Filimonas effusa: one gene and its partner. Each later gene encodes a partner of the first gene's protein in a complex. Links are inferred from orthologs where the notes say so. Each region holds a gene or a part of one and is shown on either strand. Other genes may lie near its edges.

Evidence for each region.
Region 2: the proteins of mnmG (region 1) and mnmE are in contact, whole or in part, in a solved structure (PDB 9HIP), measured with the Escherichia coli proteins. The link is inferred for Filimonas effusa from one-to-one orthologs.

What each region holds. Positions count from the first base shown.
Region 1 is NZ_SDHZ01000005.1:348,501-364,331, forward strand. Bases 4,291-7,253 are described here. They hold mnmG (tRNA uridine-5-carboxymethylaminomethyl(34) synthesis enzyme MnmG), read right to left. Parts: upstream 6,725-7,253; coding sequence 4,856-6,724; downstream 4,291-4,855. Other genes in these bases: ESB13_RS22965 (hypothetical protein), read right to left, coding at 4,291-4,629. Also shown: ESB13_RS22955 (T9SS type A sorting domain-containing protein), read right to left, coding at 1-1,506; ESB13_RS22960 (beta strand repeat-containing protein), read right to left, coding at 1,507-3,339; more of ESB13_RS22965, read right to left, coding at 3,418-4,290; rRNA maturation RNase YbeY, read right to left, coding at 8,440-8,874; ESB13_RS22980 (FeoA family protein), read left to right, coding at 8,994-9,224; nadD (nicotinate (nicotinamide) nucleotide adenylyltransferase), read left to right, coding at 9,240-9,809; chrA (chromate efflux transporter), read right to left, coding at 9,820-11,037; ESB13_RS22995 (isopenicillin N synthase family dioxygenase), read right to left, coding at 11,091-12,038; ESB13_RS23000 (hypothetical protein), read right to left, coding at 12,150-12,404; ESB13_RS23005 (ExbD/TolR family protein), read right to left, coding at 13,223-13,705; DNA helicase RecQ, read right to left, coding at 13,811-15,831. UniProt on the Escherichia coli protein: NAD-binding protein involved in the addition of a carboxymethylaminomethyl (cmnm) group at the wobble position (U34) of certain tRNAs, forming tRNA-cmnm(5)s(2)U34.
Region 2 is NZ_SDHZ01000002.1:592,696-608,465, reverse strand. Bases 1,220-4,121 are described here. They hold mnmE (tRNA uridine-5-carboxymethylaminomethyl(34) synthesis GTPase MnmE), read left to right. Parts: upstream 1,220-1,936; coding sequence 1,937-3,307; downstream 3,308-4,121. Other genes in these bases: ESB13_RS13710 (TlpA family protein disulfide reductase), read right to left, coding at 3,865-4,121; ESB13_RS13715 (GNAT family N-acetyltransferase), read left to right, coding at 3,357-3,806; ESB13_RS13725 (energy transducer TonB), read left to right, coding at 1,220-1,878. Outside these bases: ESB13_RS13730 (energy transducer TonB), read left to right, coding at 1-535; more of ESB13_RS13725, read left to right, coding at 1,024-1,219; more of ESB13_RS13710, read right to left, coding at 4,122-4,410; ESB13_RS13705 (AraC family transcriptional regulator), read left to right, coding at 4,620-5,474; ESB13_RS13700 (NAD-dependent epimerase/dehydratase family protein), read left to right, coding at 5,545-6,375; ESB13_RS13695 (hypothetical protein), read left to right, coding at 6,541-7,023; ESB13_RS13690 (RNA polymerase sigma factor), read left to right, coding at 7,408-8,064; ESB13_RS13685 (FecR family protein), read left to right, coding at 8,096-9,307; ESB13_RS13680 (SusC/RagA family TonB-linked outer membrane protein), read left to right, coding at 9,520-13,083; ESB13_RS13675 (RagB/SusD family nutrient uptake outer membrane protein), read left to right, coding at 13,095-14,465; ESB13_RS13670 (BT_3987 domain-containing protein), read left to right, coding at 14,483-15,421; ESB13_RS13665 (TlpA disulfide reductase family protein), read left to right, coding at 15,454-15,770. UniProt on the Escherichia coli protein: Exhibits a very high intrinsic GTPase hydrolysis rate. Involved in the addition of a carboxymethylaminomethyl (cmnm) group at the wobble position (U34) of certain tRNAs, forming tRNA-cmnm(5)s(2)U34.

The DNA of each region.
Region 1 (15,831 bases):
TAGTGTGGTAAGGTCGAACGGTGTTAATTCGGATACGATTGGTTTGGCCAGGAGTGCGTCGCCCCACTGATCGTAGACTACCATAGTTTTAGCGTCAGGCATATTTAACACTCTGAGGTTGAAGTTGCCGAAGCCGGGGTTGGGGAAAACCTGTACATAATATGCTTCCTGGATGCCTTCGATGGTTCTTTCGGGCGAATAGGTGAAGGTGCCGGAATAACTTACGATACGTACACGATAGTGGATAAGTCCGCGGTAATACACATCGTGATCGAGCCGGCGGTAGTTATGTGGCGCCAGTGCGTTGGTTGCGGTAATGGTGTCGGAGACAATCCAGTTGGCGGCGGTATCTCTTCGTTTTTGTATTTCGTAGTAATACACATTTCGTTCGTTATCCACATCCAGACTGAGTGAAGCGAGTATATTGGTCAGTCGCCGCGCAGAGAACACGAGGTTGGTTGTAGCGTTTCCGGGGCGGGTAGCTTTTGTAAATGATGCGAACAGGTAACTGCTGGGTTGTGACATATTGAAGACCCTGCTTAAGATAGCCGATCCGTTAAAAGGTGTGCCGGTGGTGATGTTACCTGGTGATGCCGGCGTTGTGGAAAAGCTGGTAGTATCCCATGCGCCATCTTTCAGGTGGCTGACATAAGCTGTAGTGCGGTTGGCTGCGAACAGGGGGCCTTCTTCTGTTACCAGGTGCTGTAAAAGAACGGTACTGTTGAATACAGGTTTGTCATTTGCGATTATCCAGGTTTTGCCTGTGGATAAGTAGGCGACATCTGTTCCGGAGAGGCCGCCGGTATAGACATCGTTGAAGACTCTTGCCCTGTAGTCGTCTGTTTCGCCGTGGTTGATGATAGCAGCTGGCGTATATGATTTTTCTGTTCCTATAGGAAATGTGATGGTATCTGTTCCCGGGGGAACTGATAGTCTGTACATGAATCCGCCGTAGGGGCCGTTTTCTGTTACTACATAGTTGTTTTGGTTATATCCTGTGATATGTCCACGTCGTATGGTTGATCCGGAGACGAGACTAGCCTGGCGAATAGTTATTTTTCCATTGCGGAAGTGGATCTGGTTTCTAACGGCAAGATCGCTTTCGTTATCCACGAAGATGCCGGCGGGGTTGTTAATATCTATGTTAGGAAAGTAAGTACCGGAACGGGCAGCGGCGGTATATCCACCGAAGATACGTTGTGGTAGTGCGGATAGTGGGTCGGGCTGTTGGAATTGTACGGTACCACCTACAGCGAGGGTGCCGGTGATGGATTCATCTATGATGGCACTGCCGAGGTTGTTTTTCCAATTTTGTCCGAGGAAGTAGATATAGCTGTTGGTGGGCAGGTATATTTTTCCTTCGTTGTTAATATCTCCGAAGATGGCGGTAGTATCGGTGTTGAAAAATCCTACGGTACTATTGGGGGGGATGTATACGTTGGCACGTTGTGCTTTTGTGGAAAGCAGGAGAAGCAGGCTGATGATATAGAGGATCAGGTGCTTCATTTATTGGATGATGGTGAAGTAGAAGTCCATAGCGGGGACGGTGATATCCTGGCTGGCCGGAGTTGTTGAACCTACTGATAGCACTGTTAAACTTAATACTGCTAGTCCTGTAAATACTGGAGCATTCGTATTGCAGAATTTAACCTCAACAGTATTAGTTGCTGATACTCTTGCATAAGCGATAACCGAGTTGTCTGCCATTTGTTGTGAAGGGTTCACTATCACAGACGCTCCAACATTAGCTCCAGGAACTGTAAATGTTTTTATTACATAGGCTGTTTTATCTTGTGATATTCCACCGACAGCACCGGTGGTTGTTAGTTTAGTACCGGGTATTGTAAAGGCTGGATAGGATGTTACGGTGTATTTTATAATACTGTTAAGTGCTGTTCCCGCAGAGCCAACTTTTGTTGTGCCCGTTACGGCGACGTTGCCTGTTACTGCTACATTATTGGCGAAAGTTTTATCTCCCCCTATTGTTTGTGCGCTGTTTGTTACAAGGCCTCTAGCTGTGCCAGTACCAGCGTCGGGTATGTTTAGTGTGTGTGCAGTTCCACTGCTTGTGAATCCGAGTGCGCCGGTACCAATGGCAGCAAATGTTTGTGTAGCGCCGGTTAATCCGTTCAGACTTTGTATTCCCGGAAGCGTGGTGATACTTCGTTGTACTATTTGATTGGAGGCATTTAATGCAAGGAAGTTGTTGTCTGTTGTACTTACGGCTGCGGATGTTAGTGTAGTAGTTCCGGTCAGGGTTTTGTTACCTGCTATAGTTTGTGCTGTTGTTGAAACAAAGCCTCTGTTGGTAGCGTCTGCATCCGGGATACTTAATATGTGGGCGCTTCCGCTGGTAGTAAATCCGAGTGTACCATTGGCAACTGCGCCAAAAGTTTGTATCGCTGCTGTTAATCCGTTTAAGCTTTGTATTCCCGGAAATGTACTGATGTTTCTTTTTACCACCTGGTTGGAAGCGTTGAGTACAAGGAAGTCGGCATCTGTAGTACTAGCTGCGGCATTAAGTATTGTTGTTCCACTTACGGTTAGGTTATTGCTGAAAGTTTTGTTTCCTGCAAAGGTTTGGGCAGTGGTATTTACGATGCCGGAGAGTGTAGCACTGGCATCAGGGATATTCAATGTATGTGTGGATCCACTGGAGGTTAGACTTAGCGCTGTAGCATTGGTGGTAAGTGTAAATGTCTGGTTACTTGTAGTTAATCCGTTGATACTTTGAATAGCGCCATCGAAAGCAACGGAGCTCAGAGGGCGCTTTACCACGACATTACTTCCATTAAGTAATAGTGCTGTGATATCTGAGCTGCTGCTTGCGGGGTTAAGAGAAAGTGTTCCGCCTAATATAGTATTTCCTGATATGTTGGTGTTACCTGTTATACTGGTTAAACCTGCTGCCGTGATGGTAATCCGATTGGTATTATTGGTAACGATATTTAATCCTGCGTTGTTAAGTGAACCCAGTTTTTCGCTACCTGTTAATCCCGAATTACCTGTCAAACTCCAATTGTTACTATTGGCTGCGGTTAATGTTGAATCAGTTATCAGTGGTTGCCAACGACCTGTTTTTCTAATGTACACTCCTTTTCCTGCGTTTGAAGGAATGAAATAGATTAACATGCCATCGGGAGGTGACAGGGCATTGATCGTACCTGTGTCTGTAAGTCTGGGCAGAAGTAACCCTTGCCTGTTACCATTCAGTTCAAGCAAGGCAGATTTCTCCAGTCGGGCAGCAGCATCACCCAGTTTAAGCTGAGCGATGCCACTGTTTGATTGTAACAGGAGAAATACAACTACACATATGTTAATCAGGAAACGTAGGTACATACCCGGGCCATCATCATTGTTACAGATAAAAGGGGAAGGGATGATGAAATAGTATTATTATTTTTAATTTATATATTACTATCTTTCAATGATATACCAGGATGTTCCGTCGGTTTGCATTTTTACGAATGTACCGGTGTTATAGATGACGTAGCTACCGCTTGACAGTCCTTCTATGTTACCTGCAATTGTTACAGATGCATCGATGTCGGTAGTGCCTATCTTTTTGATGATGTATACGCGGCCTTTGATGCTGGCATCTGGCATGGTGGGAAGTGAGATAGGTATGTTTGCACCTGCACTTGGATTTACAAGCAAAGTATAGTCGGTTGCAGAGAGTGTATGGGCTGCTGTAACTGTATTTATAGCGTATGATACAGATCCGTTTACCTGGAGGGTAGAATTGGGTGTACCAGCTCCGGTTCCGCTTCCTATATATACTGAGTCACGGAATGTTTTAGTGCCGGCGATATTTTGTGCTGTTGTGGATAAGCCACCGGGTGTGGTGAAGGTTGCGGCATGCAGTATTAAAGTGTCGGGTGCATTGGTTGCGCCGGCTTTTCTTTCCAGGCCTTGTGCATTACCGGCTTCACTGAAGTTGCCGACAACAAGACCTTTAAAGGCTGCTGTATCAAGTGTTCTTTTAGATACGGCACCGGTTGTAGGATTAATTACCAGTACATCGTTGAAAGAAGATTGTATTAATTGCGGATTCAGATAGAGGCTATCATTGATCCTGGCGTTTCTGGCGATAACTGTATCCAGCGCCCTGATGATAGATGAACTGATGGAGTCTTTTACAGTTAACCTGTTTCCGATGTAAACGCTATCGCTGAATGCTACGGCGCCACCTGATCTTAGCCGCATTCTTTCTACGCTGTTGGCGATGAAGATGACGTCGGCGGCATTGGTACTACCGAGAGAATCGCCCGGGCTAACGACGTTACCATTGAGTGACCATGAACGATTGTTGGTGGAGTCGGTTGTAACACGCTGCCATTGACCTGATTTCCTCAGGTATAAGCCACGGTTGGTTCCTGTTCCGGATTGAAGGTAAATCAACATCCCGTCTGGTGGGTTATATCCGTTGATAAGGGTAGTGTCTGAAAGACGAGGCAGCAGGAAACCTTGTCTCTGACTTTCCAATTCCAAGACGGCGGACTTTGTTATAGTCGTTGGATTGTCGCCGACTTTTAACTGTGCTTTTGATGTTAGCACTGTTGCGATTACCAGGAACAGCGCAACGCTGATTCGTTTAAGAAGCCCGGTTCTTGTGTGTAGTTGTATCATGAAGTATTAGTTTACCACAGCTGAAACCGGATATTGGACCTTAAATTAATAGGAGGTAATTAGACAGGAAGGTTGGATTGTTATTGGAAAACAAAATTATAATTTCTTTTATATGAACATGAATGTGAATAAAATGAACAGCCTTTAAGCTCCTTAATTATCCTTAGCGGAGTTTAAAGAGATTAAAGGCCGTTTTAAAGTAGCCGGGATGCTATACTATAAAATGTTATCTGCCCATATAGATCATAAGGATCTGTACGTCGCTTGGATTTACGCCGCTGATCCTGGAAGCTTGTCCCAGGGTAGCTGGTCTTATCTTTTTAAATTTCTGTAGTGCTTCAATGCTTAGTGCAGCTACTTTATCGTAATCGAATTTATCAGGTATTATCGCATTTTCCATTTGAGCCATGCGTTGTACCAGTTCTTCTTCTTTTTCGATGTAACGCTCATACTTTACCTGGATCTCTGCCTGTTCTATTACTTCAGCGTTTACATCGTGCAGGGCTTCGGCCAGGCGAGGTACTGCTTTCATAAGGGAGGGAAGATCGATATCGGGGCGTAATACTATTTTAGATGCTCTTTGTTTTTCGCTTATGGGAGCGGAGTTGATAGATGCCAGGTAATCGTTTACTTCGGAAGGTTCAATGGCAAAGGCAGCCATCTTTTCTTTCACTGATTGGACACCTGATTTTTTTGCATTCACTCTTTCCAGTCTTTCATCGGAAGCCAAGCCTATAGCATGGCTTAGTTCGGTGAGGCGCAGGTCGGCGTTATCCTGACGCAGCAGTGTGCGATATTCAGCGCGGCTTGTAAACATGCGGTATGGTTCTTCTGTTCCTTTACTGATCAGATCATCGATCAGTACACCGATATATGCCTGACTGCGTTTCAGTACAAAAGGATCTTTTTCTTTTGCTTTCAGGTGGGCATTGATACCGGCCATTAATCCCTGGCACGCGGCTTCTTCATACCCGGTGGTACCATTGATCTGTCCTGCGAAAAACAGGTTGCTGATCTGTTTGGTTTCAAGGGTATAGGTTAACTGGGTAGGAGGGAAGAAGTCGTATTCGATGGCATAACCCGGGCGGAAGATGCGTACGTTTTCAAAGCCGGGGATCTGACGGATGGCATTGTATTGCACGTCTTCGGGGAGGGAGGTTGAGAATCCGTTGACGTAGATCTCTACGGTGTTAAAGCCTTCAGGTTCTACGAAGATCTGGTGGCGTTCTCTTTCAGCGAAGCGGTTGATCTTATCTTCTATGCTGGGGCAATAGCGTGGCCCAACGCCTTCTATACGGCCGGTGAACATTGGGCTTCTATCGAAACCTGTTTTGAGCATATCATGTACATCCTGGTTGGTGTAAGTGATATGGCAGCTAACTTGTTGTTCAGGTTTCAGTCGGGGTATATCCAGGTAGGAGAACCCGGTGATGACGTCATCACCTTTTTGTTCTTCCATTTTAGAGTAGTCGAGGCTACGACCATCGACACGTGGAGGTGTACCGGTTTTCAGCCGATCGGCTTCAAAGCCAAGTGAAACCAGTTGTTCCGTAATACCTGTGGCGGCTTTTTCTGCTACCCGCCCACCGCCGAATTGTTTTTCGCCGATGTGGATGATACCATTTAGAAAAGTTCCGCTTGTAACTACAACTGAGTGGGAGGATATTTCATGTCCCAGGCCAGTAATAACGCCGCAGGCTTTATTGTCTTTGATGATAATAGAACGAACCATATCCTGGTAGAAGTCTACGTTCTTTGTTTGTTCCAGCATTTCTCTCCATGTTGCAGCGAAGAGCATACGATCGTTTTGCGTTCTGGGGCTCCACATGGCAGGTCCTTTACTGCGGTTGAGCATGCGGAACTGGATCATACTCTTATCGGTGACGATACCACTATAACCTCCAAGCGCATCTATTTCTCTAACAATCTGGCCTTTAGCTATACCACCCATTGCAGGGTTACAACTCATTTGGGCGATGGTTTGCATATTCATGGTGATAAGTAAAACCTTACTTCCCATATTAGCAGCCGCTGCTGCTGCCTCACAACCGGCATGGCCGGCCCCTACTACTATAACGTCGTAAACTGGAAACATTTGTAACTATTATACTTTTTGAAGATGCAAAGATAGGTTGTTATGAAATGATAGCGGAGCATGGTTGGAAAGATAGCTTGGCTGCTGTTCCACGTGGAACCTATGATTAGATGAGTGTGGACGTAATGTTTCACGTGGAACGTAGCCTCCAATGAAAAACGGTTGGATGGATGCTTATATGTACAAGCTCTCTGAATGTGTTTCACGTGGAACAATAGCTTAAGCATGTGGACTTAAATACCTTAGGTTATAGTTAGATATGCTACCTTATGTTTCACGTGGAACCCTTGTTAAGAAAGTAGCTCTGAGTTGTACTTACTTGAGTATGCTTAGTGATAGCGGGGTGGGGAAAATATCGGTATATAATTCAAGTTTAATAATGAGTATGGTTAGATAAATTAGGTAAGTAACACGGGAATTATCTGAGCTAAATGTATCAGGCGGAACTATAGGTGAGGGATTTTATCTGATAAAGAAAGCAGGTTGTTCTTTCTTGTTCGGATGCAGATAGAAACACGAAAAGAGCTAAAAGAGGATTCAGTGTCTGGTTTTGCGTATAGGTAAGGCATGTTATGATGTTCTGGATTAATTATTAGTATTCCTAGAATTAGATGTTTCACGTGGAACTAATGAGCAGGGAGATTAATCTTTGGAAGAAGAATATTATTATCTGCAGTGAGCGATAATGATAATGTATAACATAGATACGAATAAACTGTGAGTTCTGATATAGGATTATAGTGTGAAGTGGCTGCAGGTGATGCCGTCTATTGAAATTACCTAAGATCAGATTTACTTGTAATCACTAGGTGATAGCGTACTTTAATAGTATGACACTTTTTTACTGGTTCGTGGGTTATATGGTTCTGCATATGTATAATAGGTGTCGAATTACCGTATCATATGTTTCACGTGGAACGTTAATATAGAGGGGCGTTAATCGATTTGGTAACCTGGTAACTTATTAGGATAACTGTTGGTTATTGATAGCGGGATGTACTTTCCTTTAGAGCGAGACTAGTAAGAAGAGACCTCGAAGGGTAGGAGGTTTTATTTCTATCCTTTACTTAATTCGTATTTGTAACCGCTTGATGGTAAAAGATGAAAGATAGCTGGTAGGTTACCTTGTCTGATGTGTGGAGGAGGCTTAGGACGTGCGTTAATTGAAGATTAACGTCTTACTAATTAATATATGTTTCACGTGAAACTATTATTAAATGAAATTGGTAGGTAGGGGGTAAAAATGATAACGTTTTACTCCCCAGTGCTATTATGGGATTAGTGGTTTTGAAACAGTTATTGCTTTAAAAGGTATTGTCTATAGTTAGTATTGAGGATTTAATTTGTTACGGTTTATAAAAGATTATTTACTTAATGTTTCACGTGGAACGTTGGAGTTGCGCTGGTTAGTGTAAATCTTTGAGGTAGATTTCAACTTTTATGGGTAATGCGAAATGGGTTATTTGATTGGATTTGTTTTACAGTCGGGATGTTAGGTTATATAACTGTTTGTTTCACGTGGAACTGTTTAATTAGATATTTATAATAATAATTTTTCCTGTAGTATATATGATTTGCATGTTTTGGCTGTTTTGAATTGGCGCTGTGAAAGGAATAGAAGTCTGATTGTTAGCTGTGTAAATGTTAGCCTATAAAAAAGCTCCGGCAGATTTTTTCATCCAAACCGGAGCTGTTGAGCATTCTTAACCTAGATTCTACTTATGTTTCTTCAGGTAATCGTTTATGTAATAATCCTCCTTCTCCCGCATCAGTGTAATTTCCTTTGACTTTTTGTCTTTGTATCCACATAAGTGTAAAGCACCGTGGAAGAGTACGCGTAATATTTCATTCTGAAAACTAGTTCCATGTTGTATTGCGTTGTCCTTTACCCTGTCGATACTAATATATACTTCAGATGTGATGCCACCTTCCGGTTCACTGATGTCAAAAGTGATTATGTCGGTGTAGTAGTCGTGCTGCAAAAAATCTTTGTTTATCTGTAGTAGATAGTCATCGGAACAGAAAATATAGCTGATGGCTTCCAGCTTTTTCTTTTCCTTTTTAAAGATGGTTTCTATGTAAGACTTTACCGCTGTTTTCCCTGTGAACCTTAGCTGCCTGTCGGCATAATTAAACTGTACCTTCGTCAATGTTAAAATAGTTTGTCTTCCAAAATTCGTAACATTTTTGCAGACGCACCATATTACATTTGCAGATATTTTTACAAGACGGAGTATTTATCATATCCTGGTTAATAAAACAATAACGGATGAAAAGGTTATCGGAGATTGGCGTAGGCAAGAAAGCAGTGATTACCTCTTTTGAGAAAGATGATCTCTTTATCAAGTTGATGGAAATGGGTTGTGTTCCAGGTGAAGTAGTTAGAGTGGAACAGATTGCTCCGCTGGGTGATCCTATCTCAATTACAGTTGCCGGCTATAATCTTAGTCTGCGCCTCAACGAAGCAGATCATATCTTTGTTGAAGAAGTGCAGCATTAAGATTAAAAATAAGCTATGAAGATTGGTCTTTACTTTGGTTCGTTTAATCCCATTCATGTTGGCCACCTTATAATAGCCAGTTACATCATTAACGAAGGACTGGCAGACCAGCTTTGGTTTGTTGTATCGCCACATAACCCGTTAAAGCCTTCGGCCAGCCTGTTGAACGAATATCAACGTTTACACCTTGTTCGACTGGCTATAGAAGAAGACGAGCGGTTTAAGGTGAGCGATGTAGAATTTAAACTACCAAAGCCTTCTTATACTATCGATACACTTACCTACCTCCATGAGAAGTATCCACAAAATGATTTCTCTGTTGTTATGGGGTCGGATAGTTTTCAGAACCTGCCCAAGTGGAAGAACTTTGAAACTTTAGTCAGAGACTATAAATTTATTGTTTATAACCGTCCGGGTTATAAGGTATCGGATAACCTGCAGGCTGATCTTACTGTAGTTAATGCTCCTTTACTTGAAATGTCTGCCACTGTTGTACGGCAGCTTGTTAAGCAAGGCAAAAGCCTGCGTTATATGGTGCCGGAAAAGGTGAGGATGGAGATAGAAGGAAACGGGTATTATAAGTAGATGTCAGTAATTAGAGCAACCAGCCAAGTAAAAGGCAGGCGGCAACGATCAGGGGAGGGCGTATTTTGGTGTAGGCGAGAAGGAGAAAGGCGCCTACAATAACTACCGGATTCATAAAATGTGCAATGGAGCCATCGGTAATATCCAGAGAAATGCTTTTCATCAGGAACAAACTGGAGCCGGCCATGATACCAACTACTGCTGCGTTAATTCCTTCCAGAGACCGATAGATAACAGCATATTTTTTCAGGTTATGCCAAACTGGGAAAAAGAATAATACCAGCAATACGCTGGGCAGAAATAAAGCAACGCTGCCTATAATACATCCCAGGAGTTGCATATCGGCTCCTTTCTTTCGTAATAACATTCCTCCCGTAAAGGAACCAATGGAAAAAGTTGGACCTGGTACAGCACGAACCATAGCTGATCCGGTAAGAAATTCCTGCTGCGTCATTCGCAATGCACGGGGATTTTTTAATCCTGCCTGGGCAGTATTGGGTCTGATGACATATTGTTCATACATCATTGGTGTTAGCACATCTCCGCCTCCGAATACCAGGCTGCCGAAACGGTAGAAGTTCTCGAACAAGTTGAATACGCCGCGGTTTCGCCATTCATTTTTACGCGCCAGTTCACTCAATGAGCCTGCACATATAAACAAGGCAAAGAAGATCAGGATATTACCCCATTTGATTTTTTTAGGCGGAATCTCTTTCTGGGGTATGCGCTTATTGCTAAAATTTGTAGCAATTCCTGCGATTATAATAACTCCGGGGAAGATCCATGGCGTCTTGAAAAGAAAATAGGTTAAGACAGTTGCCGCTGCCATTATGCAGCGGGTGATGGTATTGTTTACTGATAGTTTGAACAGTCGGTAGGAGGAATAGGTAATGAAGCCTACAGCCAGCGGTTGAATGAATTGGAATATCCTGAAATCCTGGTTTTGCGTATCCATGTAGTTAAGCAAAAAGGATAATGCGCCCATGAGGATACAAGCGGGCAGCATCCATATCAATAGCGTAATGATTCCCAATGATATACCGCCTCTTTTGTAACCTATGAGGGTGAGTATCTGGGTAGAGGAGGCCCCGGGTAACAATTGACAGAATGCATTATACTCCATTAGCTCCTGTTCTGTGACATCTTTGCGTTGTTTGACAAAGGTGCTCAGCATCATGCTAAAATGCCCCTGAGGGCCTCCAAAAGCCGTTATACTGTGTAAAAACACGGCTTTAAGGAACGGTATATGTCTTATTAAAACCAATGTGCCAGACTGATAACCTATTTTTTTAAACCTATTTCTCTTAGTCGTTCATCCAGATATTCACCTGCGGTGGTATCGGGATATGCTTTGGGATGCTCAGCTGTAATGCAATTGTCCAGGCAGGCCAGGCTCATTTCGCTCCTGGGATGCATAAAAAAGGGCATTGAAAAGCGGCTGGTATGCCATAAATCCGGAGGTGGATTCACTACCCTGTGTGTTGTACTGCGGAGTTTATTGTTGGTTAAACGCTGCAGCATATCGCCTACATTAACTACTATCTGTTCCGGGAGGGAAGTAACATTCACCCATTCGCCTTGTTTGGTCAGGATCTGCAGGCCATCGGCAGAAGCGCCAACGAGCAACGTGATAAGATTTATATCCTCATGCTGTTCTGCTCTTATGGCTGACCGGGGTGGTGTAGTAATAGGAGGGTAGTGAATGCAACGCAGAATAGAGTTACCATTCTGCAGGTACCCGTCGAAATAAAATTCAGGCAAACCCAGATATAAGGCTATAGCCCGTAACAAAGCGGCGCCTGTTTGCTCAAAGTGCCGGTAAGCCTGTAACAGGGTACTGTTAAATTCAGGGATCTCTGTTACAGCTACGTTATCGGGATATTCTTCTTTACTGAATTCCGTGGCTCCTTCAATTGTTTGACCATATTGAAAGAATTCTTTCAGATCGGCTGCTTCACTGCCTTTGGCATGTTCGCGTCCAAAGCTTGTATAGCCGCGCTGCCCTGCCAATCCAGGTATTTCGTAAAGCCGTTTTTTTTCGAGTGGCAATGCAAAAAACTGCTGCACATATTCATACAATTCACTGATCAGCTTATCTGGTATACCATGATTTTTTACGGCAACAAAGCCTACCGATTCATAAGCTTTGCCCAGCTGTTCAGTAAAAGCTGATTTCTTTTCTTTATCGCCTCCTGTAAAGTAAGACAGGTCTACCACTGGTATGGCCATAGCAATGGGGATTTAGATGAGAAAAAGCTCACACGGAGTAAAAGTAATAAAAATAAAAAAGTCCCACCCAAAAAGGCAGGACGGTTAGTATACATACCCCCAATTGAAAGACTATTGTTTTATAAACCGGATGGCCTGAATAAAGGTTCCTCCCCAAAAGGCATTCAGCACATAATTCCCTTCATTCAGATCGGTCATGTTCAGGCACAACTGCTGTGCGCCCTGTTCTACTTTCTCTATGATTGTTTTTGCTATTCTTCCCTGTACATCCAATACTTTCAGGATTAGATCTCCTGATTTGCTAGCTGCCACATCTAAGAGGCTTAGTCCGTCGTTTAGGTCAAACCGTATGTTTGCTGGATGCATAGCGGAATAGATTTCAAAGGTCAATCAATAAAGTAACTGTGAAACTTGTATCTCTCAGTTCCAAATATGATGCCAATGCAAGGCGTTTCGCTGCTTGATGGGACCAAATACTTTGCGTAGTTTTTTGGGTTAGATAGCTGTTTTACAATGGCGAAATCAGGATTTTATCCTCTGTTTACTATCCATATACCTGAAATGAGTTAGAGAAGTGACATTTGGATTTATTTTTTTTCTTTTCCAGGGACACAAATTTTTCGATGACCATACTATAAATGCGTAATTATCTCGACAATTTCAGAGAGAACAACAGCTTTCATTAATGGAATAGGTAAACTCTTATCGGGGCATGGCAGTGGCGCTTACGATCTGTTAAAGAGCTTATAGACGGCAAAGGAAAAGGAGGCTTGATTCTACTAATTGAATGGTAGAGGCAAACAGGTGAGAAGCTTTACAGGAAGAAGGGGAGTGGTGTCTCAAATACTAACTAACGTATATAAAAAAGTCTGGCCTTTATATCCTAAGCCAGACTTTACATTAATTCGTCAGAAAGTTTTTCCATCTTTTAAATTCTTTTTTCTCCTTTGTCTCGAATAAACAAGGAATCGTTTTTATAACCTTCGAAAATACAACCACAAAGGCCTTCTGCTTTTTAAGGGCTTTCTTCATATCATTGGAGGTTTGGTAAACAGGGGGTTTTAATTATATCCTCTAATTTATATTAATATGAAGATGTGGACAAGTTTCTATAAAATTTTTTATAAAAAATGATGAAAATTTAAAAAATACCCTTATATCAAGGGGTATGAGATAACATAGAATTAATCTACTAACATATAGCGTTTAACTCCATTGATCTGCATTTCGTCCAGAACGTCTACAAGGTTGCCATAAATGGCATTGTTGCCTGGATGAATAATAACAACGGTTTCGGAAGGATCTTTATAAGCCGCTTTTACCATTGCTACTTTTTCACGAACAACCTCACGCAGTCCTGATGCACTATAGTTAGTAGCAGCGATATGGGAACTATCGTTACCATGATAATATTTTACCTGGTCAGGACCTTCCAGGAACAGTTGAAGTGTTTTACCTTCTGCTATATCAGTAGTATTACCTGCATCATCTTTAGGCAAAGGCATAAAGATGGCTTTTGGATCTGATAAGGTAGTAGTAAATATAAAGAAGGTGATCAGCAGGAAACCCAGGTCTACCATGGGTGTCAGGTCAACACGAGTAGAATGTTTGCTACATTTTGTGTTGCGCTTTTTGCCGGTTGCGTTGGGTGTAATTATTTCAGCCATAACAGTAGGTTTTATACTAATGAGATGCATTGAGATAATTCTTCCATAAGCAAAGTAATAAAAAAAGCCCCCGGTTTTCCGGAGGCTTTGGAGTAAGCATTTATATTAGTTACCGTATTCGCAGAGGAACTTGATGCGCATGATCTTTAACTGTTCCCAGTTATAATTTCCTTCTGAGAGTTCTTCCTGTGCAAGTTGTAAAGAAGATGTTTCGCAGTTACGGAAATAATCGATGATCTCGTCCTGTTCATCTTCGTCAAGTAAATCATCTATTGCATAGTCAAGGTTCAGCTTGGTTCCGCTGGCGACGATGGTTTCCATTTCTTCGAGCAAAGCATCGAGGCGGAGATCTTTATTTTTAGCGATTGTTTCCAGTGGTATTTTCTTATCTACGTTCTGGATAATGTAAATTTTATTGCTGCCTTTGTTGGCAACACTTTTCATCACAAAATCGTCGGGTTTTTCAATGTTGTTTTCTTCAACGTAACGTCCTATTAATTCAATGAAAGGTTTACCGTACCTGGCTGCTTTACCTTTACTAACGCCGGAGCATTTTTCAAGCTCGGCCATAGAGGTAGGGAACATGGTTGCCATATCCTGCAGGGAAGATTCCAGGAAGATCACAAAAGGAGGTAATCCCTTTTTCTTTGCTTCTTTCTGGCGCATCTCTTTCAGCATCTCGAAAAGCTTATTGTCGGATGCGCCGGCAGAACCACCTCCGGTTTCTGCTTCATCATCGTCTTCATTCGCGTCTTCGAAGAGGTTGTTGAGTACGATTGGGAAAGAACCAGGTTTTTTGAGGAATTTCTCTCCCGCCGGAGCAAATTTCAGCAGGCCATATTCCTCAATATCTTTTCTGATGAGATTTTCGAGTAACATCTGGCGGATAAGGCTATTCCAGAAATGTTCGTCTTTATCCTTTCCGGTACCAAAAATCGGGAGCGACTCATGCCGGAACATATTGATCTGTGGTGTAAGCCGGCCAGTGAGCATATTAATGACATATTCTGCAGGGAAACGTTCATCAAGTTCTTTTACTGCCTTCAGTACTTTCACTGCTTCATCCCTGGCTTCTACTTTTTCTTTGGGGTTGCGGCAGTTATCGCAGTTACCACAGTTTTCGGTTTCCCATACTTCGCCAAAGTAATGCAGTAATATTTTTCTGCGGCATACAGCGCTTTCGGCATAGGCCACGGTTTCGTTGATCAGCTGGGCGCCTACTTCACGTTCGCTAAGTGGTTTATCGCGCATCAGGTGCTCGAGTTTGGCCACGTCTTTATGAGAATAGTAAAGCAGACATTTGCCTTCCAGTCCATCTCGGCCTGCGCGGCCTGTTTCCTGGTAATAGTTCTCAATTGACTTTGGAATGTTATAGTGGATAACGAAACGGATATCGGGTTTGTCGATGCCCATACCAAATGCGATGGTGGCTACAATTACCTGAACATCTTCGTTAAGGAATTGATCCTGCCGGTCTGCCCTTAGTTTGGCATCCAGTCCTGCATGGTAGGCTACTGCTTTAATATTGTTGGCTACCAGCAATTCGGCGAGTTCTTCCGTTGTTTTACGGTTGAGGGTATATATGATGCCACTTTTTCCTTTGTTCTGGGAGATAAAGCGTACAATACTTTTAACGGTCTGTTCTTTCTTGATCTTTGGAAGGATCTCGTAGTACAGGTTACCCCTGTTGAATGAAGAGATAAAGATATTAGGATTGCGCAGTCCCAGGTTTTTGACGATATCACTCTGTACTTTAGGGGTGGCTGTAGCGGTAAGCGCTACCATGGGAATATCTGGATTGATCACTTCCATCATTTCGCGCAGGCGACGGTATTCGGGACGGAAATCGTGTCCCCATTCCGAAATACAGTGTGCTTCGTCTACGGCGAAGAAGGAGATTTTGAGGTCGCTGAAAAATTCCAGATTTTCCTGTTTGGTGAGTGTTTCCGGCGCTACGTATAACAATTTTGTTTTACCGCTAAGCAAATCATCTTTTACTTCTCTGATCTGGCTTTTGTTGAGCGAAGAGTTAAGAAAGTGGGCTACGTCGTCTTTTTCGCTGTAACCGCGTACCAGGTCTACCTGGTTCTTCATAAGTGCTATAAGCGGGCTTACTACGATAGCGC
Region 2 (15,770 bases), on another replicon or contig:
AATCACCAAGTTCACTCCTCCCAAAATTGTGAAGGATGCTGAGGTGAAGCAGGAAGACAAAATTCAGGAAGTTGAAAAACTGGAAGATACCCGTATTGGTACTATCAACCAGGAAGGTTTAAAAGATCCCAACATCGTAGCTCCTCCAGTAGAAGCCAGCGGTACCGGTACTGTTGCCGCACCTGCTGCTCCTAAAGAAGACTATGACAAGGAATTTAAAACCGTACAGATCCAGGCTAAATTCCCCGGTGGTGACCAGGAATGGAGAAGATACCTCGAGAGAAGCCTTAACCGTGACCTGCCCGTTGAAAACGGAGCGCCTCCCGGCAACTATACTGTTGTGGTATCGTTCCTGGTGGACAAAGACGGTAGCATCTCTGAAGTAAAAGCCGAAAACTCTCCAGGTTATGGTACTGCTGAAGAAGCGGTGCGTGTAATCAGGAAAGGTCCGAAATGGATCCCTGCCGTTCAGAACGGCCGTAACGTAATCTATCGTCAAAGACAAAGCATTACCTTCCAGGTAGCTGAAGAATAGTCCGATAATTATAGTTTTTAAAAAGGTGGCTGTATCATTCCAACGATACAGCCACCTTTTTTTATGTGCATAGATGACTGGCCTAAAGCAGCTGGCCTTATGCCTGTGGAGATCCTCCGAAGGCAGGAAATTTTACTGCATACTTGTAACCTTGAAAAGCATGGTTTTACAAAGTGTTTTTTATGCTGTTGCTCACTGGCAGGTGTAGTTTGTGGCAAGGAAACATTAAGGTGTGCCTGATATCTTAAATTCATTTTTGTAGCAGGGGTTAAATGCTGCCAACAGGTTGGAGTGCTCATTCAAGCAACCTTATAGACCTGGGCAAGGATCGTTGTTTAATAGAAGCATGCTTACATCAAACCAATGTTATATGTTTTGAATACCGCCAGGGTAATGTTTAAAAGAAATATTTTTCATTATAGCATAAATAGCGTCTTTTCTTATGTGGAATGAAGCGCCTTTTGCGTCTCATTATAAACGCTACAACTATGCAAGCCAAAAACATTCTGCAAGCCGACTTCCTCGACATTTTGTTCGAGAATAGAAACCAGTTATACGGTGCTTATACTTTACGGAAAAATTATAATAAAAGATTGATGGCATCGTTGGGGATCATGACTGCCCTTTGTAGTCTCTTTTATGCAAGTACATTATTCGCGGGCGGAGCTGATAAGAATGCAGCACTCCAGTTTAATGAGATAATAATAGAGACAGAGGCGATACCTCCTAAAGAAGATGCCATCCCCGAGCCACCTGCTCCACTGCCTACACCACCGGCAGAACTGGAAGATGTTAGTACTGTCAGGAGTACAACGTTAACCATTGTGGAAGATTCAAAAGTAAATCCGGAAAACGAAGTACCCCCGGTAGAAACAATTGAAACTGCCATCATTAGTAATGTGAATCATCTGGGCACTGCTACCGACCCAGGTTTGGTGGCGCCACCGGTAGCTACCGGCCCTGGAACAGGAAGTGGTAGTATCAAGGGAACCGGCATGGAGGTTTTGAATGATGGTCCTGTTGTTACTGTAAGTATTCAGGCACGTTTCCCCGGTGGCACAGATGCCTGGCGCAGATTCCTCGAGAAAAACCTGAACAGGGATGAACCCGTTGCCAATGGCGCGGCTCCCGGAAGCAAGTTGACAGTTATCGTTTCTTTCGTAGTAGATAGAGACGGAAACGTATCGGACGTAAAAGCAGAAAATGATCCCGGGTACGGTACCGCAGCCGAAGCGGTAAGAGTCATCAAAAGAGGTCCGCAATGGATGCCTGCCGAACAAAATGGCCGTAAGGTGATCTATCGTCAGCGCCAGTCCATCACCTTTATGGTTGACGAAGAATAAGCAAACATTCCCATCCTGCCAGCCTTTGTCTTATTTTTGCAGATTAACAGAATAAGACATGCTTGGAAAACTGGCAGGATGGGATGATACAATAGCGGCGCTGGCCACACCACAAGGCACAGGCGCTATTGGCGTTATAAGGGTAAGCGGTTCGCAGGCCATCAGTGTATTGGATGGCCTTTTTCCCTCTAAAAAGCTACAGGAGCAGCCCACACATACCTTACATGTAGGCTTCCTGAAACAAGGAGAAACGGTGCTGGACGAAGTTGTGCTGGCGTTATTCAAAGCCCCCCGTTCCTATACCGGCGAAAATGTAGTAGAGATCTCCTGCCACGGTTCTCATTACGTTCAGCAGCAGATATTACAATGTCTTGTCAGCCAGGGCGTTCGTATTGCCAAACCTGGTGAATTCACCCAGCGTGCCTTCCTGAACGGCAAACTCGACCTGGTACAGGCCGAATCTGTAGCCGATCTCATTGCCAGTAATACCGAAGCCAGCAAAAAGCAAGCCCTGCAAAATATGCGTGGCGGCTTCTCCGGCATTATAAAGCAGCTCCGTGACCAATTGCTGTCGTTTTCCGCCCTTATAGAGCTTGAGCTGGACTTTTCCCAGGAAGACGTGGAATTTGCCGATAGAACCCAGTTATTTGCCCTTTTAGAGAAGGCTTCTGTACAGGTTAGTAAGCTGCTTCAATCATTCCGCCTGGGCAACGTCATCAAAAATGGCGTCCAGGTAGCCATCATAGGGAAACCTAACGCCGGCAAATCCACCCTCCTGAACACCTTGTTACAGGAAGAACGCGCCATCGTAAGTGATATTGCCGGTACCACCCGCGATACCATCGAAGAAATATTAAACATCAACGGTGTTCTTTTCCGCCTCATAGATACTGCCGGCATCCGCGAGCACACCAGTGATGTCATAGAAACCATAGGTGTTGAAAAAAGCCTCGCCAAAATGCGTGAAGCCGATGTGGTCCTCTATCTCTACGATGTAACCCAAACCACTTCCGTTGAACTGGAGGTAATGGCCATGCAATTGCAGGAACAACAGATCCAATACCTGCTGGTAGGTAATAAGGCCGATGCGGCAACTATGGCATTACCTGCCGCTGCTAACACCATTTATATTTCAGCAAAAGAAGGAGAAGGTATCGCCGAACTGCAACAGAAACTCTTCGGCATGGCTGTAGAGGATAGTATAGAAAAAGATCAAACTATTATCACCAATGCCCGGCATGTAGAGGCATTGCAGAAGATAGAATCCTCGCTGCATGAAATTCGTAGTGGTTTGCAGAACGGCCTTCCGGGCGATCTTGTAGCACTGGATATAAGGCATTGCTTACATTACCTGGGCCTCATTTCAGGGGAGTTAACTTCTGAGGATCAATTAGATTATATATTCAGTAAATTTTGCATAGGTAAGTGATTGCCTTTTTCAAGATGCTTTACTGTTCTCTATAAAGCTGTAACCCATCATGACAAATATCGAAAGAACTACTTCTGAGAATAAGCATTTTCAAATATTGGTAGCTGAATTGGATCGTGACCTTGCGAAGCGTAACGGTGATGCCAATGATTTCTTTATGCAATATAACTCCATAGATCTTTTGAAAAACGTGGTTGTTGTTTTCATAGATGGAACCCCTGTCGGCTGCGGCGCAATGAAAGTATATGATGACTCAGCAATGGAGATAAAACGCATGTTTGTTTCCGCAGAACAGCGAAGCAAAGGAATAGCTTCTGCCATACTGTGTGAACTGGAGGCATGGGCAAAAGAGCTGGGTTATAAAAAGTGTATTTTGGAAACTGGCAACAAGATGCCGGAAGCCATTGCGCTTTATAGAAAAGCAGATTATACCGTTATTCCCAATTACGGGCAATATGCATCAATAGAAAGCAGCATCTGCTTTGAAAAATCTTTATGAATAATTAGCGCTGACAATTACCGATAGTATGTTTGCATGCCGTGTTGATGTATCCTGATTACTTCATAACTTGACCCGACAAATTGAAAGTTTGCTGTAAGATGTTTTGCAGTTTAGATAATTCATAGTCGTTTAGAGCGCTTCGGTCGTACCATATTTTCCTATTCTTATCAATAAGGTAAAGTTGAGGAATTGCTTCTGCTTTATATTTTCTATCCAAGGTATCATTAGACTTGAGATGCAAGCCAACTAAATTGTATTTCTCTTTTACTTTGGTAAACGCTTCATAACTTTTATTTCTGTTAACATAGATAACCACAACCTCATTTTGCGGTAAATTCTTTATCATATTTGTAAGTGCTGGAAACTCCTGAATACAAGGAGCGCAATAAGATGCCCCAAAGTTAATCAGGATGTATTTGTTTTTGAAATCACTTGACTTAACCTGCTTCCCCGAAAAATCTTTTGCGGTAAATTCCGGAGCAGTACCTTGCTCTTCCCGTATCTTTCGGTCTCTCAAAATTGTTAGTGCTTGCCGTCCTTCGTAACTATTTTTGAACTCAGCCGGAAATGTGGCAGAATAAAAATTCAGGAGACTATCCACCGTAACTAGTTTTGAATTCAAAAATGAACCACAAAACATGTAAAATGAAAAGTATAGATTTCCATTGTTTTTGATAACAACGTATAGAATAATCTCCGGTAGTGGTGTAAGACTACTCTCGTCAGCTGTTTCACAAATGACGGCATTAGCTTAATTTTAGGTACAGTTCTTACCTGTTAATCTTACCCGGCTAAAGTAAATTTATCGGCATGTGTAGTATGATTTCCTCCCATCATCATTTGAACCAAAACAATTTGCTGCCTATCCGGATTGTTTCACCGGGCTTTGGGCATCTTTCCCCGGAGGTTACTGAAAGAGGTGAACTGGTACAGCATTTACCTTATTACTTTTTTCTCTTTGTGATTGAGGGGTTCAGCCAGTGCAGCGTCGACATGAAGCAGCTTAATGTTGAGAAACATGAATTGTTGTTCCTGATGCCACACCAGGTCAGACAGTTGCCAACTTCATCACATGCGAGTGATTATTATAAATTAGGCTTTGATGAAGAATGTCTCTCGAGGCTGCCTAAGCAATATCCGTTTCTTCTGAATCCGCTTAATAGGCAGAAAATACATTTTTCTCCTGCTGCTGCTGTCCGTGTAACTATTATTTTTAATATACTCTCGTCTTTATTAGGCTCCACTGATGCTGATCCTGAAATTATTCTGGCTCATTTAAATAGTTTGCTGACGGAGATTAACACTACTTATTTCGGATCAGAAAGACAGTTGTCCGATGACAGACTTGATAAATTTATCGGGTTCAAAGTTTTTGTAGAGGAAAATCTGACAGATCATCCAACAATCAGGAGTATTGCAGAGGAGCTTGGAGTGAGTACTGATAGTTTATACCAAATTGTTAAATACTATTCCGGTCTGTCGCCCAAGGAATTTTTGACAGATCGTTTGATGCTGGAGGCCAGACGCCGGATGCACTATGGGCAAAAGTCTTCTGTTAAAGAACTGGCTTTTGAATTAGGATTTAGCGATCCAGACTATTTCTCCCGTTTGTTTAAAAAAAATACTGGTAAAACAGTAGCTGAATTTTTTCAGGATTTGTCCTGAATCTGCCGGTTTTTGTCCAGCTCTTTTTCTCCTGTTGCCACGAGTTTTGTTCAAAACAAAATAAATAGGTATGAGCATTCAGTTGGGTAAAATATTGATAACGGGAGCGACCGGCCTTGTTGGAGCACGATTGGTACCACGTCTGCAGAAAATGGGTTGGGAATGTGTTGCATTGGTGCGAAAGGGGAAAAATGTTCCATCGGGCATAACAATGATGGAGGGAGATTTATTTGATACGCCTACGCTGGCGCAAGCAGTGAAAGGTGTATCGGCAATTATCCACCTTGCCGCTGTTTTTCGCACTCAAGACACAGATTTGATTTGGAAGAGTAATCTGGAAGGTACCCATAACCTTATTATGGCCGCAAAAGAACATAATCCCGGTGTCCGCTTTATTTTTGCAAGTACCAATCATGTATACAATATAAATAATTCGCACCCGGGCTGTGAAGAGGATGTCGTTGAGCCGCAACATCCATATCCTGCCAGTAAAGTGGAGGCTGAAAAAGAGCTACGCGTAAGTGAACTTAACTGGTCTATTCTAAGGTTTCCCTTTGTCTACGGCGATGCCGACGGACATCTGGAATCGTTACAGGGGCATGCTATAGCAGGAAAGATGCATCCTGCTATGAAAATAAGTACCATCCACCACCTTGATATTGCCACCGCAATGAATGTAGTTCTTGCAGGCGCCATGGATAGAAGAATCGTTAATATTACAGATGAAGCTACGCTTTCGGTGTATGAGCTGATCCAAATCGCTGGTGGAAAAATGGAGCCGTCAGCTGAACCTCTTCAAAACCCCTGGCATCTTCATGCAGATGGTTCGCTTGCCCGTAGCCTTGGCTTTCAACCGATGATCAGGACCGTTTATCAGGCTGCGCAGGAGAATTTATTGTAATTTTTGTTCCCGTTTTATGTTCCGGATCGATAAGAGGTGATCGACCAGGTGTGCTTCCGGATCGGTTAAAAAAGATGTCCTGGATGCCCCTCCATTTGTTATATTACAGTATGGATAAGCCTTTTAAAACACTGCACAGGTAAGTGCTCTCTTTTTATTAAAAACATGGGAAGAACACAAAACTTTTTTGAATATCAGAAAATGCTGGCAGATGAATATGCCGGCCTTGATCCCAGGCGATTACTATACTTATGCGCAATCCTGACCGGGCATGAAATAGCTGCGGTAGACCACGCGCTGGCATCTCCTAAATATGCGGTATTCCGGGAGCTGTTCACGCTTGCACATAAAGTGATAGCATGTGCTGGAGAAGATGTAGAAGGGCCTGTGATAGACCAATGCCAGCGGGACCTTTCTGAGGCTTGTCGTAAATTCTCCCGTAAAAGTAAATTTCCGGACGCCGATAAACAAAGTTTGTCGGCGTGTGCGGAAAAACTTCTTTATTTTATTCATTATTTAAAAACAGAAGATCCGCTATACCTTCTTCATACGCTGGAACAAATGCAAACACTTGATACCGCAACGCTGGCGGCATATGGCGATCAACTGATACTGCTAAGCCGGTTGAAATCTTTTCTTAAACTCTGAAAGTGCTTTTCGGATCATTAAAAAGCGATCAAAGCGGCTCAACAGCCACTATCAGCCTCATAATTACATCCTGCGTCGATGCTGCCGGTAATCCACCGTCTCAAAAGACACTTGCAAAGCCACTGTTGTCATTAGTTGAAGGTGTGGTTACGCCAAACATCCGGGCCTGTATAAGCAGATAACAGGTATCACAGCTATAAGGGTTTTGGTGCTTGATAAACTGAAGCAGCACCTGGTTTTAATAGCACCAATGCTGCAATGCCGCAACAATTTCAAAGGAAAAGACGTTTCATTGCAGTAGCAAGCGAAAAGCTTCTTCATTGTATTCTTCTAACTTTGGTGCTGTTTTTTTTATTTTGCACCAGGAAGCCAATTAAACAAGTATTGAACGACCAGCCAAAACACGCGACACAGTTGTCTCCGGGAGATGATCTTTATCTGCGCATCGCCGGGGGCGATGAACAGGCTTTCAGGCAGGCGTACCACCTGTTTAAATCCCGCCTTTTTTTTCACGCCCGGCAATTTCAGCTGGAATGGGATGAAATAAAGGACGTAGTGGCCGATGCTTTTATAGCGCTTTGGAATGCCCGAGCGCAGCTCCAGTCTAATGAACACCTGAAAAATCTCCTGTATTTCGCCGTTAGAAACCACGCACTGAAGCTGCTGGAGTCCAAAAGTCGCCGGAATGCCTTTCTTAATACCCTTCAGGAGCCGGAACAGACTTCAGTCGATACAGACGTCAGCCATAGAATAATTGAGGCCGAAATGAGCCATTTACTCACGGAGGCCATTTCTGAACTGGGCCCCGATTATCGCCGTATTTTCGAATTATCCTATTATGAAGGGAAAAATCCCCGCGAAATAGCCGCGATCCTTGATGCTAACCCGGCTACTGTGCGAAGCCAGAAACGCCGCGCCATAGAAATGTTACGGAGCTGGATCCAAAAAAGAACCTTCCTGCTCCTTCTTTCCATATCAATTTTAAACGCCGACTGGCAGCTGCTAAAAAAAATTCTGACTTTTTTGGCACGAAAAGGTTAGCCGGCGGTAATAATACATGATAGCATCAGATATGTCATATTCCGAAACCGAAATAGCGCAACTGCTTTTGAAACAGCTGAGTGGTGAAATAACACCACAGGAAGCCCTTATGCTGCAGGAATGGCTTGGGCTATCACCAGCTAATGAGCAGTTATATCATAAGCTGCTGCAGCGCTCCCGGTGGCCTTCGCGGCTGCTGGAATTTGAAGAAGCAGCCAGGCAGGCTGAAGATGCGAAAGCGCCTGAGCTCTATGCGAAAAAAGAGAAAAGCGCTTCTGGCGGCAGGTTGCGCCCCTTGTGGAGCCTCCCCCGGCGGTATGCTGCGGTATTATTTCTTTTATTGGGAGCAGCCGGTGTAATATTCATAACGCTGTATAAAAAGGTGCCGGATGCGCAGTTGGTTGTATCAAAACCGCAATTGGCGCCTGCGGCTCAGAAGGCCACGCTTACGCTTGCAGATGGTACAATAATAGAGCTCGACGATAACCCCGATGGAACCATTGCCCGGCAGGGGAATGCTTCTGTAATAAAAACAAGTGACGGCAGTATCCGCTACGAACCCAATGGCGCTTCAACAGGGAAGGTGATGATGAATACAATGAGCACCCCAAAGGGAGGGCAATATCACCTCACACTTCCTGATGGTACAAAGGTTTGGCTGAATGCAGCGAGCTCTGTTACCTATCCCGCTGCCAATATCGCCGGTGTTCGTAACATCAAAGTAACCGGCGAGGTATATCTCGAGGTGGCACACGATAAAACAAGGCCGTTTATTGTTGATGTTGCAGGAGAAGAACAGGTAGAAGTGCTGGGCACGCAGTTTAATGTTAATGCTTATAAGGATTATGACGCTATTAAAACCACCCTCGTGGATGGGAAGGTGAAAATTATCAATAAGCTGAAAGCCTCCGATGCTGTGATGCTGGCACCCGGACAGCAATCTGTTCAGGGAACGGGCAGGGGAGCAACACAGGCGCTCAGTGTTGTAAATGCCGATTTGCAGCAGGTACTGGCCTGGAAAAATGGTGTTTTCGATTTTAACGGCGCCAGCTTTCAAACGGTTATGAAAGAAGTGGAAAGATGGTACGATATAGAGGTAAAATACGAAGGTGCAATACCGGTTATCAGGTTTGAAGGTAAAATGGATAGAGAAGTGAAATTACCTGGTCTTATAAGATTCCTGAATGGCTACGGCATTCATGCCACGCTCGAAGGCAAAACACTTATTATAGAAAATAAATAACTATATATGACCTGATAAAGATCTTGTCCACACAAAAAAAGCCAGTAATGCGGGAACATCACTGGCCGGAATGTTTGGATAATGTAAACCAAAACGAGTCTTCGCGGACTGCTTATTTCACAACCAAACTGCATAAAAGTATGCTAAAAACTGCATTTTGTAGATGGTTTCCCTATGGGGATAACCGTTCTCGTTTCCAAACCCTGTTAGCTATGAGACTAACGATACTACTCGTTACAGTGGCGTTTTTAAATGTAAGCGCAAAAGGCATTTCTCAGAAGGTTTCCTTTGCCGGGAAAAATACTTCTCTGAAGACTGTTTTTTCTGAAATAGAAAAGCAAACAGGCTATGTTTTTCTGTATCCGGAAAATACTTTGAAAATAGCACGGCCGGTAACTATCCAGGCAACGGATAAGCCTTTGCTGGAATTCCTGGAAGAGCTCTTTGCGCATCAGCCGCTTCGCTATTCTATAGAAAGCAAAACCATTAGTATTACTACTGCACCGGCGGTTCCGGTTAAAAAGAACATAGTGCCGGAGCTACAGGCATATCTGCCGCCACCGCCTGTTTCCGGAATCGTAAAAGACTCCGCAGGCAAGCCGCTGGCAGGCGTAACTGTTTCAGTGGTTGCACCCGGCAGAGGTACTTATGCCGCTACCACTACCGATAATAAAGGCCACTTTGAAATAGTGGCCAATAAAGGCGAGAAATTAACTTTCGCGCTCATCGGCTATGCACCGCATACGGTCTCTGTTGGCGAGAGAACATCGTTTGAAGTAGTGATGACTGCTACAGTATCCGAACTCTCCGAATTGCTCATTCAGTCTGTAAACACCGGTTATCAGCGCATACGGCCCGAGCAAAGCACCGGCGCCGTAGCACAGCTCAGCACAAAAGAATATGAATCCAGGATCAGTACTAACTTCATAGATGGCCTGGTGAACAGGATGCCGGGTTTAATGATCAACAATAATATCTCTTTTACCAGCACTACGCCCGGAAGTACCAGTTCCAACTCCAGGAGCCTGTTTAACATCCGTGGTATTTCAACCATGTCCGCAAATCAAAGCCCTTTGATTGTGGTAGATGGTTACCCTACAGAGCTAACGCTGGATATGCTCGATCCCAATGAGATCAAATCTGTAACCATCCTGAAAGATGCCGCCGCAGCCACGGTATACGGTGTGCGTGCTTCCAACGGGGTGATCGTGATAGAAAGAAAACAGGCTGCTTTAGGTAAGCCCAGGTTTTCATTCCGCGCTACTGCCGGTATGACACCCGAAGAAAACTATAGCCGCTACAGGTGGGCATCCGATGCTTCCGCTATCGCTGTAAACTTTCAGAAAGATATTTACGCTTCAGGCATCAACGCCAGTACCTGGGGCTTATTGAATACCAATAGCCAGGGTACTACATCCCGTAACCCTGTTTATTACATCATGGCCCAGGAAGCCGCCAAGGTTATTACACCATACCAGGCCCAGCAGGCATATGCCAGTTTGCTCAGTTATGATAACCTCAACGATTACAGCAGGCTGTTTAAGCGCTCGGCATTGACGCAGACTTATAATTTCAATGTCTCCGGCGGCACTGGTAATGCGTTATACTATATAACTGCCAACTATACCCGCAACCGCCTGTCGGATATCAAAAACGATAACAATAAGTTCTTGCTTTCCGCCCGCAGTACACTTAAATTGTCCCAGCGCCTTTCCCTGGAGCTGACGACCGATTACCAGGAACATCGTGTGAATAATGTTCCTGTGCCTTCTCCAACTTCTACGCTTTCTTATGAACGCTTCGAAGATGCAAACGGTAATCCTTCATTTGTATCGGGTTCAGGACTTACGCCTTTCTACAACGACGCGCTGGTTGCTATGGGTTTGCAGAATCAACTCTACTATCCATTACAGGAAATAAATGAGGTGAGCGATAAAACCCGTACCATTAATAACCGTATCACAGCTAATTTCAATTATAACATTGGCAGTGGTTTCGATTTGTCTTTCGGCGGCATTTATGAAACATCCCGCTCCGATTTCCGCCACCTGGCAAGTGCTGCGTCTTTTCAAACCAGGAATGCCATCAACCTGTATACTACGCAGAATACAGATGGTACAATTAAGCTTAATGTGCCCAAAGGCGATCTGCTGCAACGCGAAGCTTCCAATACCTCCAGTTATACAGGACGTGCTCAGCTGAACTATAATAAGAGAATAGGATCTCTGCATTCTGTTAACGCCATATTGGGTGCTGAAATAAGGAACGTTATAAACAGCAGTAACCTCACATCGCAGTTTGGTTACAATGATCAGACCTTGCTGCTGCAGCCGGTAGACTATGCCAGTATCTTTACAGGTGTTATTAAGAACCCGTTTGGCATCTCTACCAATGCGCTTTTTAGCGATTATTCCAACTTATTCAACGAGCAATATACCGAAGACCGGTTTTTGTCAGGCTACGCCAACGTTGTGTATTCTTTTAAAAATACATACTCGCTTACAGGAAGTATGCGTATAGACCAGTCAAACCTCTTTGGTACAAACCCTAAGTACAAATACAAGCCGCTTTGGTCACTGGGTGCTGCATGGAATATCCATAAAGAAAGCTTTATGCAGGATATCGACTGGATCAATACCCTTAAGCTGCGCGTTGCCTATGGCTTCAATGGAAACGTAGCTAAAATGTCGCTGCCGCAGGTGATAGCGCAGTCTACACTGAACTATAATACTTCACCAACTTCTCAGGCGCTCAGGTTGCTGTCTTATGCAAACAGTAGCCTGCGTTGGGAGCAAACAAGAAGTACAAATATTGGTCTTGACTATCGCTTTTCTAATAATATTTATGGTACTGTAGATTATTATAAAAAGAAAAGTACCGATCTGTTAGGTAATGCGCAGATCGATCCAACCATAGGAGCAAGCCCATCGTTGATAAACCAGGCAACCATCGATAACAGCGGCCTGGAGCTGAGCCTGCATGCCGATTGGATCACTACTTCTAAATTTAACTGGAACACTGGCTTCGTGCTTGGCCGTAACACCAGCAAAGTGTTATCGGTTTACCGTACAGGCGACTACAACCCCAGAACGCTTAATGTACTGGGATATGTAAAAGGATATCCTGTAGGTGCTCAGTTTGCTTTTGGCTATGCCGGACTGGATACAGCAGGTTATCCTTTGATGGTGAACGACAGGGGACAGTATTATCGTACAAATATCGCCAGCTCAACATCTCCTACTGCTATCGCGTCTAAAAGCGATACATCGGGCCTTACCAGGTATGCAGGTACTTCTATCCCTACCATCAATGCAGGGTTAAGCAACCGTATAGATATCGGGAACTTTTACATCTTCTGCATGATCAACTATTATGGCGGATTTAAAGTAAGGGTACCAAGGCCTACTCCAAACACACAAAGACCATTGGAGGGCGCAGGTAATTACTGGAAAAAACGTGGCGACGAAGCCACCACCGACGTAATGAACCTGGCAGGCTTCTACGGCAATACCATGGCGCTTGATGCATATAACTATGCCGATGCTTATGTTGTAAATGGAGACTATATAACACTTGGCGATCTCACCGTTTCCTATAGCCTTGATAACAGTAAGTTTATCAAAAAAATAGGCTTTAGTCATTTTGAGATAAAATGCCAGGCTTCTAATCTCTGGACAGTAGGGTTTAATAAATACAACTACAGTATGGCTACTGGCAGTTATGCCAAGTCGTACCTGACGCCTACTTACACCCTTGCCATTTTTACCAACTTCTAAAATGCAGACAAGTGAAACAGCATAAATATTCTTTTATATACATTGTTCTTTGTGGCCTGGTTTTAACCGGATGCGACAAGTACCTGGATGTGCAGCCCAAAGGCAAAACAACGCTTACAACGGTAACCAATTACGATCAATGGCTCAACGATCCCAGCCTTAATAATGGATTTGGAGCTCCTACTGGCACCGCAGGTTATCTGGGCGATAATGTCGATGTCCCCAGTATCACCAATCCGCCTATTCAGCCTGCAGAATTGCTGTATACATGGGCACCCCAGTTTTCCAGCGATCTCAACGTCGCCCCCTTATTCTGGGCAGAGCACTATACCAAGATCAATCAATATAATACTGTATTGTTGGGAATAGATGACGCCACAGGTGGTACCAACGCTCAGAAAAGAAGCCTGAAGGCCGAAGCCTTATTAGGCCGTGCATTGGAATACTTCTACCTGGTTAATTTATATGGTAAACCTTACGATTCCACCACTGCCGCTACAGACCTGGCTGTACCTTTCGTTACTTCTAACGAGGTTGTGCAGGTGGTACCGCCGCGAACTACGGTTGCAGCACTTACCAGCCAGATCATAGAAGATATAAATACCGCCATTCCCGATCTTCCGCTCGATAACAGCAGCAACAGACTGCGCGCCTCCAGAGCAGCAGGATATAGCCTTCTCGCAAGGATCTATCTCTATGCCCGGAACTACCGCGATGCCAGGAAGAATGCCGAACTGGCTTTGGAAAATACAAGGGCCGTAATGCTCGATTTCAATGAAGCCGCTCCTGCGTCTCCATTGTTAAGCATCCGTGGCGATGTTATCTATGGTAGAATGGTGCTGGGTTACATCACGCCAACTCTCGACTTCATGCGCTCTTTCGCAACCAACGACCTGCGTGTAAGAGCACTATACCGCAGTACCGATAGCTATACGTTTACTACAAGAGGGGCCACTATTTATATTCCGCAACTGGTAACACTCAATTACCAGTATATGAATACAGGAACCTCCGTTCAGGAAATGAAGTTGATTATTGCAGAATGTGCCGCGCGTAACAATGAACTTACTGTTGCCTTGCAACAACTGGATGAACTGCGTAAGAACAGGATTGCTAAAGCTACTTACGCCGCTTTCCAGTCTGCCAGCCAGGAAGAAGTGTTCCAGGAAGTGATGAAGGAACGAAACCACGAATTGCCCTTCAATGGACTGCGCTGGTTCGATATGCGCCGCCTCGATAAAGAGAACAGGATGGGCCCTGTAAACAGGTATAACGCCCAGGGCGCCGTTGTTGCTACGTTACAGCCGCATAGCGATCGGTATACCTTGCAGATACCTGTTCAGGTGCTGGTTTATAATCCCGATATGCAACAAAATCCATAACCACAAGACTATCTACCATGCATAAAATATATATAGCTATATACACCTGTTTCATTGTACTGCTGGCAGCGTGCAGCAAAAACAGTGAGCGGGCTGCTTTGCCCAATGGCAGCATCTCCATTCAATTGAATGCAAATAAGGATACCATCGAAATGCCGGTCTCTGTAGCTAAAGATTCTACCGTTGTCATAAGCTTGAAAGCGGCGTTGAATGGCACTGCTTCAGCATCGGATCATTGGGTGAATTTTGCTGTCGACAGTACTAAAATAGGCGATTACCGCGCCCGTTACGGCGCTGCAGTGCTGCTGCCCCGTAATGCCTATCTCTTCTATAAATCCATGACGCGCCTGCCCGCAGGTGCATCGCTTTCCGATTCCGCGCAGTTGAACTTTATACTGCAAACTAAACTGGAAGGATACACTACCTATGTATTGCCTATAGTTATTCAATCTGTTGATGGTACCGTCGATGGTGCAGCAACAAGCCAGGTCTTATACCTGGTGTTTAAAACAGGTAAACCCGTTTCCATCAGTAAAGTAGGTTGGACTATCGCCGGATTCTCGTCGGTGAATGGCACGTTTGTCGCAACAAATGTACTGGACGATAACAATACTACTACCTACTGGACAAGCAACATCGCCCAGAAAATGCCGCAATGGGTGGCCATCAACTTCAATAAAGACATAACCTTTTCTGCGGTGAATTATTACCTGCCTACTGCCTTGGCCTATCCCAGCAACGGCGGATACCCCACATCCATTCTCATAGAAACCAGCATGAATGGTACTGCCTGGGAAAATAAAGGCACGTTTGCAGGTAAAATAGCCAACAATATGCAAACCCTCAATACAGGTTTGATAACAGCGCGTTACCTGCGCTTTACTGTCCTCGAATCAGTAAAATACGCTTCCACATATGACGCAATTTTTATCAGTGGTATAGCACTGGTTCCTTAAAATAAAATTATTACAATACAATAATAACCGAGATGACAAAGAATAGCTTACTGGCAGTGGTCTGCTGCCTTCCGCTGGGCCTCATGGCGCAGAAGGGTTTTACAATTCGTGGCAAAGTGGGCACACTCGATGCTCCGGCAATGGCCTTTCTCAGCTATAAAGAAGCAGGCAAAGAGGTGCGCGACTCTGTAACATTGAAGAAAGGGAATTTCGTTTTTAACGGGAAACTGAACAACCCCACCCAGGCTTCCCTTCGTATTAACCACGATACCATTACCAGGCCTAAATTTGCCCCGCAGGATGACCTGTATTTTTATATCGAAAATTCAGTGATTACCATTACGGCGAA